Regions from separate parts of the Streptomyces sp. NPDC015532 genome, predicted to be linked through region 3. Evidence: riboswitches for the same ligand, from Rfam matches in the RefSeq annotation. Region 3 holds a riboswitch; each other region holds the start of a gene.
What was found. Region 3 has a riboswitch for cyclic di-AMP ahead of ACF07B_RS30150 (M23 family metallopeptidase). Riboswitches for the same ligand answer to the same signal wherever they lie in the genome.
Positions count from the first base shown of each region.

Region 1: linked by a shared signal. The riboswitch ahead of ACF07B_RS14220 (peptidoglycan DD-metalloendopeptidase family protein) and the one ahead of ACF07B_RS30150 (M23 family metallopeptidase) in region 3 are both predicted to bind cyclic di-AMP.
Region 2: linked by a shared signal. The riboswitch ahead of ACF07B_RS17565 (M23 family metallopeptidase) and the one ahead of ACF07B_RS30150 (M23 family metallopeptidase) in region 3 are both predicted to bind cyclic di-AMP.

Region 1 is NZ_JBIBSY010000003.1:663,023-668,177, reverse strand. Features, by position in the region: gene ACF07B_RS14230 (TetR/AcrR family transcriptional regulator) at 1-120, shown strand, start outside; gene ACF07B_RS14225 (SGNH/GDSL hydrolase family protein) at 382-1,167, opposite strand; gene ACF07B_RS14220 (peptidoglycan DD-metalloendopeptidase family protein) at 1,439-2,353, opposite strand; cyclic di-AMP (ydaO/yuaA leader) riboswitch at 2,358-2,515, opposite strand; gene ACF07B_RS14215 (tyrosine-protein phosphatase) at 3,156-3,953, shown strand; gene ACF07B_RS14210 (DUF6126 family protein) at 3,976-4,092, opposite strand; gene ACF07B_RS14205 (helix-turn-helix domain-containing protein) at 4,119-4,757, opposite strand; gene ACF07B_RS14200 (aspartate aminotransferase family protein) at 4,914-5,155, opposite strand, start outside.
Region 2 is NZ_JBIBSY010000005.1:21,627-26,781, reverse strand. Features, by position in the region: gene ACF07B_RS17580 (dihydrofolate reductase family protein) at 1-221, shown strand, start outside; tRNA gene ACF07B_RS17575 (tRNA-Met) at 339-412, shown strand; gene ACF07B_RS17570 (PP2C family protein-serine/threonine phosphatase) at 700-1,884, shown strand; cyclic di-AMP (ydaO/yuaA leader) riboswitch at 2,191-2,347, shown strand; gene ACF07B_RS17565 (M23 family metallopeptidase) at 2,359-3,390, shown strand; gene ACF07B_RS17560 (aldo/keto reductase) at 3,546-4,490, shown strand; gene ACF07B_RS17555 (PrsW family intramembrane metalloprotease) at 4,581-5,155, opposite strand, start outside.
Region 3 is NZ_JBIBSY010000012.1:122,287-127,441, forward strand. Features, by position in the region: gene ACF07B_RS30140 (M16 family metallopeptidase) at 1-1,016, shown strand, start outside; gene ACF07B_RS30145 (M16 family metallopeptidase) at 1,013-2,401, shown strand; cyclic di-AMP (ydaO/yuaA leader) riboswitch at 2,617-2,776, shown strand; gene ACF07B_RS30150 (M23 family metallopeptidase) at 2,789-3,556, shown strand; gene ACF07B_RS30155 (GntR family transcriptional regulator) at 3,752-4,444, shown strand; gene ACF07B_RS30160 (HPr family phosphocarrier protein) at 4,670-4,951, opposite strand; gene ACF07B_RS30165 (GNAT family N-acetyltransferase) at 5,127-5,155, shown strand, end outside.

The DNA.
Region 1 (5,155 bases), on a different contig from region 3:
GTCCAGATGACGGCGTACTCCGGAGCGGTGTCACGGGCGCGGACCCAGGAATGGGCGGACGAGGCACTCGCCCGCGAACTGGGCCTGGAGCGCGCGGCCTTGATGGCGGCGGTGCGATAGCGGGCACGGCGTCCGGTCCCGGCCTCCCGGCCCCGTACCGCGCTTCCCCCGCTCCCCGGCTCGGACCGCCGTACGGGCCGTCGTCCCGGATCTCGCCGGGAGCGACCGGTGCCCTGATCCCCGTCCGGTGCCCTGATCCCCGTCCGGTCCAATGATCCCCGTCCGGTCCAGGGTGCCACGGGCCCCTGACCAGGCCGGCCGGGCGCCCGGGTACCGGTCCCGACCGGTCCGACCGGGCCCGCCGACCGGGCCGGTGCCGTCTCAGGCCACCGACTCGATGCGCAGCTTGATGTCGTCCGGGGAGAGAGCGCCCTTGGCCGCGACGTGATCGCCCGAGGACTCCCCGCGCAGCCGCCGTCCGATCCACGGGACGAGGTACTCGCGCGCCCACTGGATGTTGTCGCGGCGCACCTCCAGCGTGCCGCGCGGCGGCAGCGGCGGCCAGGGCTGGTCCGGGTCGGCCGGGACCTCCAGGCCGAGGAGCTGTCCGGCACGGAGCGCCACCCGGGTGTGCCCCTCGGGCGAGAGGTGCAGCCGGTCACCGTCCCAGGCGCGGCGGTCCTGGATCGTCTTCAGGGACCAGAGGTCGAGGACGGGACAGCCGTAGCGGTCCGCGATGGCACGCACATGTCCGTTGTACGTGGCGATCTTGCCGCGCAGGTGCTTGAGCACGGGGACGCCACGGGTGTCGAAGCCGGTGGTCACCAGGACGGTGCCCACGGCGGAGGTGAGGTCGGCGATCGCGCGCTCGAAGCGTTCCGCGACCTCGTCGGGGTCGGTGCCGGGGCGGATGATGTCGTTGCCGCCGGCGCAGAACGAGACCAGGTCCGGGCCGAGTTCCTTGGCCCTCTGGAGCTGGGTCTCGACGATCTGGTCGAGCAGTTTGCCGCGCACGGCGAGGTTGGTGTAATCGAAGTCGCCTTCGGGCCTGCGGTCCGCGAGAAGTACCGCGAACCGGTCGGCCCAGCCGACGAACGCCCCGTCGGGCCCAGGGTCGCCGACGCCCTCGGTGAAGCTGTCCCCCACCGCCACGTACGACCCGATCACTGATCTGTTGTCACTCTTCGAATCGTCTGCCACATGGAGCATGATTCACCTTTTGATGTGAGCTACGCGACCGTAGGGAAGGGTTGACGACCGGTGAGATAAGCCACTCGCCAAGCATTGGTCAACTCCGGAATAAGGCTTGAGACAAGGGCGTTGGAGCAGCGATCACCCAGAGGCCGTCGCCACGGACGCACCGAAGGCCGGACCCAGGGGATCGTGGGGTCCGGCCTTCGGAGATCTTCCTGCCGTCAGGAGCAGGAGGCGGGGGGTGTCAGCCCACGGCGACACCGTGCGAGCGCAGGTACGCGACCGGGTCGACGTCGGAGCCGTAGTCCGGCGTGGTGCGGATCTCGAAGTGCAGGTGCGGTCCGGTGACGTTGCCCGTCGCGCCGGAGAGACCGATCTGCTGCCCCTCGGTCACGGTCTGCCCCGCGGAGACGGACAGCGACGACATGTGGGCGTACTGGGAGTACTTGCCGTCGGCGTGCTGGATGACGACCTGGTTGCCGTAGGCGCCGCCCCAGCCCGCGGAGACGACCGTGCCCGCGGCTATGGACTTGAGCGTGCTGCCGGTCGGGACCACGAAGTCCACGCCCGTGTGGTAGCCGCTGGACCACATGCTGCCCGCCACCTTGTAACCGGTGCCGACGGAGCTGCTCGCGACCGGCAGGGTGTAGCCGGAAGAGCCGGCGGTGGAAGCGCTGTCGGTGGAAGCGCTGGTGGAGGGGGTCGGGTCGGTGGCCGGGGCCGCCTGGCCGGACTTCGCCGAGGTGGTCGTCCGGGTGGCGGTGTGCGTGGCCGAGTGGGCGACGGCGGCCTTCTTGCCGAGCGACAGCTTCAGACCGGGGTGGATCAGCGACGGGTCGCCGCCGATGGCGGAGCGGTTGTCGGCGTAGATCTTCTTCCAGCCGCCGCTGACGTTCTGCTCGTCGGCGATCTTCGAGAGGTAGTCGCCCGACCTCACCGCGTACGTCTTCGTCGTGGCGGCCTTGGCGGCCTTCTTCACGGGAGCGGCGGTCGCCGCCTTCTCGACATGCTGCGCGACGGCGGTGGCCGGGGTCGCGGCGTGGGCGCCGGTGGCCCCCATCAGGGGCAGCGCGAGTGCGGCGCCACCGGTTCCGGCCACGGCGATCGAGCGGGTGAAACGGAGGGACTTGGGACGGCGGTGCTTACCCTTCGCGGGCATGACGATTTCCTCTCCGGCGCCTGCGGGGTGAGCTGTCGGGTGCGGGCTGGAGATGCCCGGCCGCGCTGCTGCGCGGCTGTACCCCTAGCCTGTTCCGGAAATCGGACCAGGCGCGGAACCTGTGGGTCCCCCGCTCCTGCCGTGTACGGGTGAGTGTGCGGATTCCGGGCGGCGGCAGGATTGGGCGTCCGTCCGGATTGAGGCAGAACGTAAGCGACATGAGAGCGCGTCGACAACTATGTGCGGTTTCTGTGCGCTCGCCTTTCTTGATCCATGCGGAAACCGCCGTCACCCTCCGTGGAGTGACGATCTTCCGGCCCTCTCAACCCCCGGGAAAGTGACCGGTGTTGAGATAGGAGGACGGCAACGCATCGTCACGAATATGACGCTCCTCACGCGACTCGGCCCAGGGCGCCCTATTCCAGGGCTAGTTGTCACTAAGGTGCCTATTCGGACAGAACAGACAGATGCAGCATCGGCGGATATCCATCACATCCGGACCCCTGGTCGAAATGGCGCACATAACGGAGCACGCCAATGCCGCTTTTCATCGCAATTGCCCCATGAGGCCGAAGCGGCCGGGGGTACGCGATCGACCCGCCCCGTCATTCGAACAATCATTCGACACCGGGCGGCGCAAAGTGCCGTCTCCAGGGCGTTCCGTCCGGAAGGGGTCGCCTGTGGACAACTCATTGCCCGAGGAACCCATGTCGTATCGTCGAGAGCGCGAGCCGGTACAACTGCCGACGAGCGGCGCCGAGTCCAGCCCGGCGACGCCGGCGGCCGAATGGGAGGAGCCCCCGTGACGCAGCAGGTCCCGTCGACCGAGCCCGAGCTCGGCGGAGTGCGTAACTTCCGCGACGTGGGCGGACTGCCCACCGTGGACGGCCGGCGTGTGCGTCATGGGCACCTGTTCCGCAGCGGCCACCTCGCCCACGCCACGGAGGAGGACGCCGCGTTCCTCTCGTCCCTGGGACTCCACACGATCTTCGACTTCCGCAACGCCGCGGACCAGAAGCTGGAGGGCCCGGACGTCGAACTGCCGGGCGTGCGGAACGTGAACCTCCCGCTGAGCGACCCGGCGGACGGCAGCGAGTTCTGGAAGATGGTCCGCGACGGCGATCTCGACCAGTTGCGCGCGATTCTCGGCGACGGCAAGGGCGAGAACCGGATGATCAACTCCTACCGCACGATCATCAAGGAGCGCACGGCCGAACACTCCGAGGTCCTGCGCTCGCTGGCCGACGACAGCGTGCCCGCGCTGATGCACTGCGCGGCGGGCAAGGACCGCGCCGGGCTGTCCATCGCGGTCACCCTGCTCGCCCTCGGCGTCGAGCGCGAGGCGATCGTGGCCGACTACCTGGAGTCGAACGCCGCCCACCGCCGTTACAAGGTGCACCGCAACGGCTCCTCGGCCGGTGCCTACTCCCCCGAGGTGATGGAACTGCTCAGCCCGCTGTTCGACGCGCGGGCCGCGTATCTGACAGCCGCCTTCGAGACCATCGAGGAGACCTGGGGCAGCGTCGAGGTCTATCTGGAGCAGGGACTGGGACTGACGCCGGAGCTGCGGGACCGCCTGCGCGGGCGGCTCCTGGACTGAGCCGCCCGCCGGGACCGGGCCCCTACTGGTTCTGCGCGCCCAGCGTGAAGAGCAGGTAGATGAAGGCCGCGAACAGATGGCCGACGGCGACGTAGATGATCAGCCGCACCCACAGAGCGCGCGGGAACCTGTCCTCCATGGAGCGGTGGCGTTCTGTGGGTTCGGTCATGACGTCTCTCCCGAGGTGGGGTGGCCGGTCGCCGGCCCGAGGCACAGCGCGGCGACGGGGCTCTGCAGCAGGGTGTGTACGAAGAGGAGCTCGGCTCCGTCGCGCTCGGCGGCGGCGATGCGGTGCGGGGTCAGCGAGTCGAAGTGGGCGCTGTCTCCCGGCGCGAGGACGTGCGCTGTGTCCCCGAGGCGCAGACTGAGCCGCCCCCCAAGGACGTACAGCCACTCCTCGCCCGGGTGGACGCGCACGATGTCGCCCTGCGAACCGTACGGGACGTGCACGCGCAGCGCCTGCATGCCGCGGGCCGCGGCGCCCGCCTGCCAGTAGGTCCAGCCCCCCGCCGGGGCCGCTTCCATGTCGGCGGCCCGTACGATCGCGTCACGGTCGGGGACCGCCTCGCCGAGCAGTTCCGAAACCGTCGTACCGTAGACACGCGCGAGCGTGAGCAGCATCGGCAGCGAGGGCTGGCGCTGCCCGGTCTCCAGCCGGGAAAGATGGGCGGGCGAGAGTCCGGCCGCGCGGGCGGCGGCCTCCAGCGTGAGGGAGGCGCTGCGGCGCAGGGCGCGGAGCCGGGGCGCCACGGCGTGCAGCTCGGCGGACGGCTCGTCGGCCGTCCCTGGGTCGGCGGGGCTCATAGGACCATTGAGCCAAACAATTGCCTCTGGGGCAATTTTCTTGCCCCAGAGGCAAAATGCCTGGCCGGACACGCTCCACCATGCCCGACCGCGCCGGGGCCGCCTCGCCGGCCGCACCCGCGAGGCCTCGCGGCGGCGCGCCGGTCCGGCCGGGTCTCAGCGGTTCGCCACCGCCTGCTTCACCAGCGTCTTCCCGAAGTCCCACATCAGCCCGCCGCCGTTGTGCGCGTCCTCCATCACCGCGGTGAAGGCCTCCACGAACCGGTCGACGTCCCGCTCGTCGATGACCAGCGGCGGGATCAGCTTGATCACCTCCAGGTGGTCGCCGGAGACCTGGGTGAGGATGCGGTGCCGCTGGAGCAGCGGGACGACGACCATCTGCGCGAACAGGCCCTTGC
Region 2 (5,155 bases), on a different contig from region 3:
TCGAACCGTGCGCCCACCGCGCCTCCCGGCCCGCGCCGTGCGCCCGGCTCATCCTGGACGCCGGTGTGCGGCGGGTCGTCACCGCCTGGCGCGAGCCCGACACGTTCGTCAGGGACGCCGACGGCAACGGGCTCCTCGCCGCCGCGGGCGCCGAGGTCGCCGTCCTTCCCGAGTACGCGGACCGCGCCGAGGCCCCCAACCGGCATCTGACGGCGAGGTAGAAGCAGGGGAGAAGCCGGGCAGCGGCAGGGGAGAGGCCGGGTGCCCGCGCCGCTGGAGGGGCGGGCTTGAACGGGTGTGCTTCGGGTCCCGCGGATGGCGTACACTGGTTTCAACGACGCGGGGTGGAGCAGCTCGGTAGCTCGCTGGGCTCATAACCCAGAGGTCGCAGGTTCAAATCCTGTCCCCGCTACTGAAGGCCAAGGGCCGGAACTCGGATTCACGAGTTCCGGCCCTTGGTGTTTGTCCCGACCGGTTCCGCCGACCGCGCCGAGTCCTTTTCCCGGCTTCTTCCGGCTTCCTCCGGCTCCTTTCACCTTCCTTTGGCCGCTTTCGCGTTCTTCGGGCCGCGGTTCCCCGGAGCCGGTCCCGGTTCGCGTGGTTCTCCGTGCCGGTCCCGGTCCGCTCCGGCGGGCGGTGTCCTCCCCCGGTCGGGTCACACAGGTCGCCCGCCGCCCCCGCACCGGGTCTTCTGGACAGGTGGGGCAGCCAGGAGGTGAGCGGCGGACCGGACAGCCTCGTGACCGGGCCGGCCGGCTGTCCCGCGAGCCCGGGAGCGTCCCGCCCCCCGGTCCGGCGACGGGAGCGGCCCCGCGCGGGATCGCGCGCGCACGCGCCTTCGTCCGGACCCTGCCCGTGCTGTTCGTCGCCGCCGGGGTCGTCTACGACTACCTCACCCCCTCGGAATTCACCGCGACCCCCCTGTTCGCGGCCGCGCCCCTGGTCGCCGCACCCCTCTACTCGCTGCGCGGAACCGTTCTCGCCGGCGTCCTCGCCGTCGCCGCGGTGCTCGCGACCCACTCCGTCCTCGGCATCGTCCTTCAGGTCGACGCCGTCACCGAGGTGGTCACCGTCGCGATGGCCTCGGTCCTCGCCGTCCTCATCAACACCGTCGTCCGGCGCGGCGACGAGCGGCTCGCCTCCGTCCGGGAGATCGCCGAGTTCGCGCAGCGGGCCGTGCTGCCCGAGCCCGAGGAGCGGATCGCCGGACTGGAGGTCGCGGCCCGGTACGAGGCGGCGCAGGAGGACGCCTTCATCGGCGGGGACCTGTACGCCGTGCAGGACTCCCCGCACGGCGTACGGCTGGTCGTCGGGGACGTACGGGGGAAGGGGATGACCGCGGTGGCCACCGTCGCGACGGTGGTCGGGGCGTTCCGGGAGGCGGCCGAGCGGGAGGCGACCCTGGAGGGCGTCGCGGAGCGCCTGGAGCGGGCGCTGACGCGCGCGGGCACCCGCCGCGACAGCGTCGACGCGGCCGAGGGGTTCACGACCGCCGTCCTCGCCGAGATCCCGCACGGCGAGGACGCCGTACGCGTCGTCAACCGCGGCCATCCGCCGCCCCTGCTGCTGCGTCCCGACGGCACGCTCCTCACGCTCTCCGCCGAATCCTTCGCGCTGCCCCTCGGGATGAGTGAACTGGGCGGCCTGCCCGCGCCGACGGTGCGGGAGGGATTCCCCCGCGGGGCGACGCTGCTGCTGCACACCGACGGACTGTCCGAGGCCCGTGACGCGCGGGGGGAGTTCTTCGATCCGGCCGGCTGGCTGGCCGGACGGGTCTTTCCGGGTCCCGACGCACTGCTGGCCGCCCTCTACGAGGCGGCCCTCCGGCACACGGGCGGCGCGCTGACGGACGACCTGGCGCTGCTCGCCGTCCGGCGCCCGTGACGGGTGCCCGCCGAGCGAAGTCGCGCGTCGCCCGGGAGGTCTTCCGCCCCCCCCGGGCGACGGCTTTTCCGGGCTCGGTCACGAACGGTGAGCGTACGGTGTCCCTCCGCCTAGCATCTGACTGGCCATCAGAGAAACCCGTGTCGACACCATGAGGTCAACTCGCCCGTTTTTCATCGTTCATGACCCCAAAGTCCTGGCCAAGAGCCGTTAATGATCAGTCGGAACAGCTTGGAATTCGGTGCCTGGGTCTATTAACGTTCGATAACGCAGCGCGGTCGTTACAGCCGTCACAAGAGGTGGCTCCGTGCGCACGCGCCGAATCCCGCAAGGGAACCGGGGAACCAACTCGTGGGGTGAATCGAGCGTATTCCGCCGTGGAAGCACGGTGGCCGTACGCGCGTAGGAGACCTTCCTGCTCCGAACCCGTCAGCTAACCCGGTAGGCGGCAAGGAAGGAAAGGAGTGCGCCCACGTGGCGTCCAACCGGCCCGCTCAGCCAACCTCGTTCACGCCGAACGAAACACACACCTTCGGCTACGGCAAGGACGAGGGACCCTGGGAGGAGTGGAATCCCACCGCGGATTCCGTCGCTCCCGTCCGCGGCCGGCACCGCACGGGCAAGCAGCGCGGCGGAGGTCTCGCCCGCAGCTCCACGGTTCTCGGCGTCGGCGTCATAGCCGCCGTCGGAGCGGGTGGTATCGCCAGCGCCGCTCCGGGCAAGCCGCCCGTCTCGATCTCGCTGCCCGACCTGTCGTCGGTCACCGATTCGGCGAGGGCGCTGATATCGGACGGCGGGTCCAGCACTCCCAAGGGCTCCACGACCCCGCTCACCAGCGCCGGTCTGACCACCGCCGACGCGGCCCAGGGCGCCACCGCCGGTGAGGCGCTGCGCGACCGCATCATGCAGCAGGCCCAGTCGCAGCAGAACCAGGCCGACACCGCCACGCAGCAGGCCGCCCAGACGGCCGCCGCGAAGAAGGCCGTCGCGCTCGCCGCCAAGCAGCAGGACGAAGCCGAGGCCAAGGCCGACGCGGTGAAGGAGAAGGCGGAGGAAGCGGCCAAGGCGAAGGCCGAGCAGGAGCGCCTCGCCGAGCTCGCCAAGAGCTACTCGCTGCCGACGTCCTCGTACACGCTGACCTCGACCTTCGGCGAGGCCGGTGCCCTGTGGTCCTCCGGCTACCACACCGGACTCGACTTCGCGGCGCCCACCGGCACGCTCATCAAGGCGGTCCACAGCGGCACCATCACCGAGGCCGGCTGGGCCGGATCGTACGGCTACCGCACGATCCTCACCCTCGACGACGGTACGGAGCTGTGGTTCTGCCACCAGTCGTCCATCAGCGTCAGCGTGGGCCAGAAGGTCGCCACGGGTGATGTCATCGGGCGGGTGGGCGCGACGGGCAATGTCACCGGGGCGCACCTGCACCTCGAAGTGCACCCCGGCGGCGCCGCCACCGGCATCGACCCGATGGCGTGGCTCCAGAGCAAGGGCCTCAACCCCTGATTTCCGATCTCCGGCAGCCCTGACGTCAACCCCCCCGACGTCAGGGCTGTTGGTCGTCCGGGGCACGGACGCCCGGCACGCGGCGGCCCGGGACACGCAGGCCCGCCCAGGTGATTGCGGAATACATCCATCCGGGAACGGCGTTGACCCCTTACATGACTTCTCTTCGCAAGCTCGGTGCGTCCGACCTCGAGGTCTTCCCGCTCTCCCTCGGGGGCAACGTCTTCGGCTGGACGGCCGACGAGACCCGGTCCTTCGCCGTGCTCGACGCCTACGCCGCCGCCGGCGGCAACTTCCTCGACACGGCCGACTCCTACTCCGCCTGGATCGAGGGCAACGAGGGCGGCGAGTCGGAGACCATCATCGGCAAGTGGCTGAGGACCCGCGGCAACCGCGAGGACATCGTGGTCGCCACCAAGGTCAGCCAGCACCCCGCGTACCCGGGTCTGTCCGGCGCCAACATCAAGGCGGCTGCCGACGCGTCGCTGCGCCGCCTGGGCACCGACCACATCGACCTCTACTACACGCACTTCGACAAGCCGGAGGTGCCGGTCGACGAGATCATCGGCGCCCTCGACGAGCTGGTGAAGGCGGGCAAGGTGCGGCACATCGCCGCCTCCAACATCTCCCCGGAGCGGCTTCAGGAGTCCCTGGAGTTCTCCGACCGCGAGGGCCTCGCGCGCTACGTCGCGCTTCAGCCGCACTACAACCTGGTCTCGCGCGACACCTACGAGGGGCCCCTCCAGGAGGTCGCCTCCCGGGCCGGTCTGGCCGCCGTCCCGTACTTCGCGCTCGCCTCCGGTTTCCTCACCGGCAAGTACCGCCCCGGAACGACGGTCGACTCGGCCCGGGCCGCGGGCGCCGCCAAGCACCTCGGCACGGAACGCGGGCCGCGGGTCCTCGCCGCCCTCGACGAGATCGCCGCGGCCCACGGCGTCGCGGTCCCGACCGTCGCGCTCGCCTGGCTGGCCGCACAGCCGACGGTCGCCGCGCCCATCGCCTCCGCCCGCACCGTGGAGCAGCTCCCGGCCCTGCTGGGGGTCGCGGAACTGGTGCTGACGGACGAGGAACTGACGCGCTTGACGCAGGCGTCGGCGTAACGGCCGGAGCACCGGTACGCGGGACCGGTGGACACCACCGGTCCCGCGTGGCGCCGCATGATCCCAACGGCGGGGGCTGCCGGACACGGCCTAGGAGCGGTACGGGTTGTACGCGGGGTACGGGGCCGGTGCGGACGCCTGTGCCGGCGGGCCGTAGGGCCGGGCCGGCGGGACCATGCGGCCGTACCCGGGGGCCGGCCAGGGCGGCGGCGCGGGCAGCGGTGCCGTGGCGCGGGCCGCGTAGGCGAGGGCCGGCCGGGCGATCTCCCGGCGGCGCCACAGCTCGTCGAGCAACTCGCGCTCCCGTACGACGAAGTCGGCGCCCGCGCGGCCCCGCCGCCCCCGGTGGCGCAGGAACGCCAGCGAGGTCGCGTACGCCTCGTACTCCGCCACCGAGCGTGCCGCGCCCTTCCCGAAGTGGTGGCCCGCGTACTCGCGCGCGAGCTGCCGCGCCCGCATCGAGCCGAGGACCCACGGCTCGGCCGCGCCCAGCCAGCCGGCGGCGGTGTACACGGGCAGTTCGGCGCGCACGGTCCGCAGCTCGCGCTGCCGGGTCCAGACGACGAGCCAGGTCAGCAGCCCGAACGCGGGCACCATGAACGCCGCGTACACACCGAAGAAGCCGAACCGGCCGAAGCCGGCCGAGCCGTTCCAGATCGCGTGCA
Region 3 (5,155 bases):
GGCTGGAGGCAGACCGTATGGGCTCGCTGCTCGAGGCACTGGACGACGAGTCCATGGAGAACCAGCGCGACGTCGTGAAGAACGAGCGCCGGCAGCGTTACGACAACGTGCCGTACGGCACCGCCTTCGAGAAGCTCACCGCGCTCTCGTACCCCGAGGGCCACCCGTACCACCACACCCCGATCGGGTCGATGGCGGACCTGGACGCGGCCACCCTGGAGGACGCCCGCGCGTTCTTCCGCACCAACTACGCGCCCAACAACGCGGTCCTGTCGGTCGTCGGCGACATCGACCCGGAGCAGACGCTCGCCTGGGTCGAGAAGTACTTCGGCTCCATCCCCGGGCACGACGGCAAGCCCGCCCCGCGGGACGGCTCGCTTCCCGACATCGTCGGCGAGCAGCTGCGCGAGGTCGTCGAGGAAGACGTGCCGGCGCGCGCCCTGATGGCCGCCTACCGGCTCCCGGAGGACGGCACGCGCGCGTGCGACGCGGCCGACCTGGCGCTCACCGTCCTCGGCGGCGGCGAGTCCTCCCGGCTCTACAACCGGCTCGTACGCCGTGACCGCACCGCCGTCGCGGCCGGGTTCGGCCTGCTGCGGCTCGCCGGAGCGCCCTCCCTGGGGTGGCTGGACGTGAAGACGTCCGGCGACGTCGAGGTCCCGGTCATCGAGGCCGCCGTCGACGAGGAGCTCGCCCGGTTCGCCGAGGAGGGCCCCACGGCCGGTGAGATGGAGCGCGCCCAGGCCCAGTTGGAGCGCGAATGGCTCGACCGGCTCGGCACCGTGGCCGGCCGCGCCGACGAACTGTGCCGGTACGCCGTCCTGTTCGGCGACCCGCAGCTCGCCCTGACCGCCGTGCAGCGCGTCCTCGACGTCACGGCGGACGAGGTCCGGGAGGCCGCCAAGGCCCGCCTGCGTCCCGACAACCGCGCGGTGCTCGTCTACGAGCCGACCACCGCCGAGGCAGCCGACGCGGCTGACTCCGCCGACGAGACCGACGAGGAGGCGGCGAAGTGACCGAGCTCGCCACCATGGACTTCCACCCGCAGCCCCAGGCCGGCCGGCCGAAGCCGTGGGCGTTCCCCGCACCCCAGCGGGGCACCCTGGACAACGGTCTGACCATGCTGCGCTGCCATCGCCCCGGCCAGCAGGTCGTGGCCGTCGAGGTGAACCTCGACGCGCCGCTGGACGCCGAGCCGGCGGGCCTGGACGGCATCGCCACGATCATGGCGCGCGCCTTCTCCGAGGGCACCGACAAACACTCGGCCGAGGACTTCGCCGCCGAACTGGAGCGCTGCGGCGCCACGCTCGACGCCCACGCGGACCACCCCGGTGTGCGCCTGTCCCTCGAAGTGCCCGTCTCGCGCCTGGCCAAGGCCCTCGGCCTGCTCGCCGACGCCCTGCGGGCCCCCGCGTTCGCGGACAGCGAGGTCGAGCGGCTGGTGCGCAACCGGCTGGACGAGATCCCGCACGAGACGGCCAATCCCGCCCGCCGTGCCGCCAAGGAGCTCTCCAGGCAGCTGTTCCCGGAGAGCGCCCGCATGGCGCGCCCGCGGCAGGGCACCGAGGAGACCGTCCAGAACATCGACGCGTCGGCCGTTCGCGCGTTCTACGAGAGGCACGTGCGCCCCGCCACGGCCACCGCCGTCGTCGTCGGTGACCTGACCGACGTCGATCTCGACGAACTGCTCGCCGACACGCTCGGCGCCTGGACCGGCTCGGCCGCCAAGCCGCGCCCCGTGCCGCCGGTGAGCGCCGACGACACCGGCCGCGTGATCATCGTCGACCGCCCCGGCGCCGTCCAGACGCAGCTGCTCATCGGCCGGGTCGGCGCGGACCGGCACGACCGTGTGTGGCCCGCGCAGGTCCTCGGCACGTACTGCCTCGGCGGCACCCTCACCTCGCGCCTGGACCGCGTCCTGCGCGAGGAGAAGGGCTACACCTACGGCGTGCGGGCGTTCGGGCAGGTCCTGCGCTCCGCGCCGGACGGCACGGGTGCCGCGATGCTCGCCATCAGCGGCTCGGTCGACACCCCCAACACCGGTCCGGCGCTCGACGACCTGTGGACGGTGCTGCGCACCCTCGCGGCCGAGGGACTGACCGACGCGGAGCGCGACGTCGCCGTGCAGAACCTGGTGGGCGTCGCGCCCCTCAAGTTCGAGACGGCCGCGGCGGTCGCGAGCACGCTCGCGGACCAGGTCGAGCAGCACCTGCCGGACGACTATCAGGCGACGCTCTACCGCCAACTGGCCGCCACCGGCACCGTGGAGGCCACCGCGGCGGCCGTGAGCGCCTTCCCGACGGACCGTCTGGTGACCGTCCTGGTGGGCGACGCGGCGCAGATCGCGGAGCCCGTCAGGGCCCTCGGAATCGGTGAAGTCACCGTGGTGGCCGCCGAGTAGAACCCGTGCGACGCGTGAGGGCCCTGACGGCTGAAGAGCCGTCAGGGCCCTTCCTTTTCCGAAAGCCGTTCCCAAGATGTCCGTATTCGTATGACGGTTACCCTTCTGCCCTGTGGGATGCGTTACAAAAATCGTGATCCGTTTGTTGTTCGAAAGATGCCCCGCATAGCTTCGGTGCGGCTGTTCGTCACGCAGTGCGCCGCGCCCGCGGCACCGGACAGTCATCGCCGAGTCCCCCATGACGCGAGTCAGGGGAGCCGGGGACCCACACGTAGTCCCTGGGGTGAATCGGACGCCCTCTCCGGAGGGGGTCCGTAGGAGACCTTCCTGCTCCGAACCCGTCAGCTAACCCGGTAGGCGAGAGGGAAGGAAAGGATCAGCCCCTACATGGCGTTCACCTGTGGCACCGGCAAGCATCGTCGTACGAGCCGCGTGCACAGCACGACCACCACGACCGCCGTCGGGGTCGCGGCGCTCACCACCACCGGTGTCATCGGAACCCTGGGCGCCCCCGCGTTCGCCGCGGAAGCCTCCGTCGAGCAGACCGGGCTGACCCAGACCATCACCCTCAACGACACGGTCGCCGACCAGATCGACGCCCAGGCCTTCGCCCAGCTGCGTGCCGCCGACGAGGCCGCCGCGCGCAAGCAGGCCGAGCAGACCGCGCGCAAGCAGGCCGCCGAGCAGGCCCAGGAGCTGCGCGAGACCAAGGAGCGCGCCGCCCGCGAGGCCGAGCGCAAGCGCCTGAACACGTTCGTCATGCCGATCACCGGTTCGTACGTCTCGACCGGCTACCAGGCGAGCAGCAGCCTCTGGTCCTCCGGCAGCCACACCGGCGTCGACTTCCACGCAGCGTCCGGCACCTCGGTCCACGCCGTCGGCTCCGGCACGGTCGTCACGGCCGGCTGGGGCGGCGCCTACGGCAATCAAGTCGTGATCAAGATGCACGACGGCACGTACACCATGTACGGCCACCTGTCGTCCATCGGGGTGTCCGTGGGCCAGACGGTCACTCCGGGGCAGCAGATCGCCCTCTCCGGGGACACCGGCAACACCACCGGACCGCACCTTCACTTCGAGGCCCGTACGACCGCGGAGTACGGATCGGACATGAACCCGGTCGCGTACCTGCGCTCGCACGGCGTCAACGTCTGACGACCGCTTCGCGGCTTCTTCACCGCTTTCGATGCCCCGGCTCACCGAGCCGGGGCATCGCCGTTTCCGGACGCGTCTGTCCAAAAAATATCCCTGGATTCAGGCCTGCCATCGGAAATTCAGGCTTCCTGCAATAGAGTCACTGAACAAGCGTCAATCGACGGCGTTTCACGGGGATTAAAGCGGAGGTCGGTCATGCGTATTCCGGCACACTCGGTGTGCACGGCGATCCGTGACGACATCGTCGCGGGTGTCTACGAGCGCGGCGGCCGCCTCACCGAGGAACTGCTCGCGCGCCGGTACGGCGTCTCGCGCGTCCCCGTGCGCGAGGCCCTGCGCACGCTGGAGGCCGAGGGGTTCGTGGTCACCCGCCGTCACGCGGGCGCGTGTGTCGCGGAGCCCACCGAGCTGGAGGCCGCAGACCTCCTGGAGATGCGCATGCTGCTGGAGCCGCTGGGGGCCGCGAGGGCCGCGCAGCGGCGCACCGAGGCCCACCTGAAGGTGCTGCGAGGACTGGTCAGGCTGGGGCAGGAGCGTTCCAGGCGAGGCCACAGCGAGGATCTGCGCTCGTTGGGCGGCTGGTTCCACGAGACGCTCGCGCAGGCGTCCGGCAGCCCCGCGCTCACTTCGACGCTCGCCCAGCTGCGTCACAAGATCGCCTGGATGTACTCGGTGGAGGCGCCGGCCGACCCCACGGAGTCCTGGGCGGAGCACGGCGGCATCGTGGACGCGGTCGCCCGCGGGGACAGCGAGCGGGCCCGCGCGATCACCGCCCTGCACACCGAGCGCGCCACGGCCGTGCACCGGCTCCGATTTCCCGGCGGCGACCGGCCGGATCGTGTGAGAAGTTCGCAACATCCCGTAAACATGACGGGCCCGCGTCATTAACACGGGCGCCGTATACAAAGAGGGATATTCGGCAGGGGCTCATTTCTGATGCCCTTTTATGCGTGTGTCCGGAATTTCGGCGCACGTCATTCCCATGGCCATGGAGCGAGGTCGTACGTGGCGGGTGGGGAATTTCCGAGCGAGAGTACGGAAAACGACTGAGCCGCGCCACCCGGTGAGGGGGGCGCGGCTCGGTCGTGTGTGTCCGGATGCCTCGTGGGCGGCTCAGACGGTCTCGGGGAGCTCGTCGAGCCCCTCGGCGACCAGCTTCGCCAGACGGTCGAGAGCGACCTCCGCGCCCTCGGAGTCCGACGTGAGGACGATCTCCTCGCCGCCCTGGGCGCCCAGGCCGAGGACCGCGAGCATGGAGGCCGCGTTGACGGGGTCGCCGTCGGCCTTGGCGATCGTCACGGGGATGCCGGAAGCCGTGGCGGCCCGGACGAAGATGGAGGCGGGGCGGGCGTGGAGGCCCTCGGTCCAGCCGACGTTGACGCGGCGCTCAGCCATGTGATGCTGCCCTTCGGGTTTTCAAGGTTGTCTAGACCATTGTTCCATATCGCGAGGCGTGCCCGGACGGTCCCGGACCTCACCCGCCGCGGTGCCGGCCGAGGACCCGCTCCGACGCCCGTCACCCTCAGACTGCCTCGCGCCGTTGTCGTACGCGAGCCGTACTCTGGGGCCCATGCAGACCTCGGCGGACCGGCATGAGTA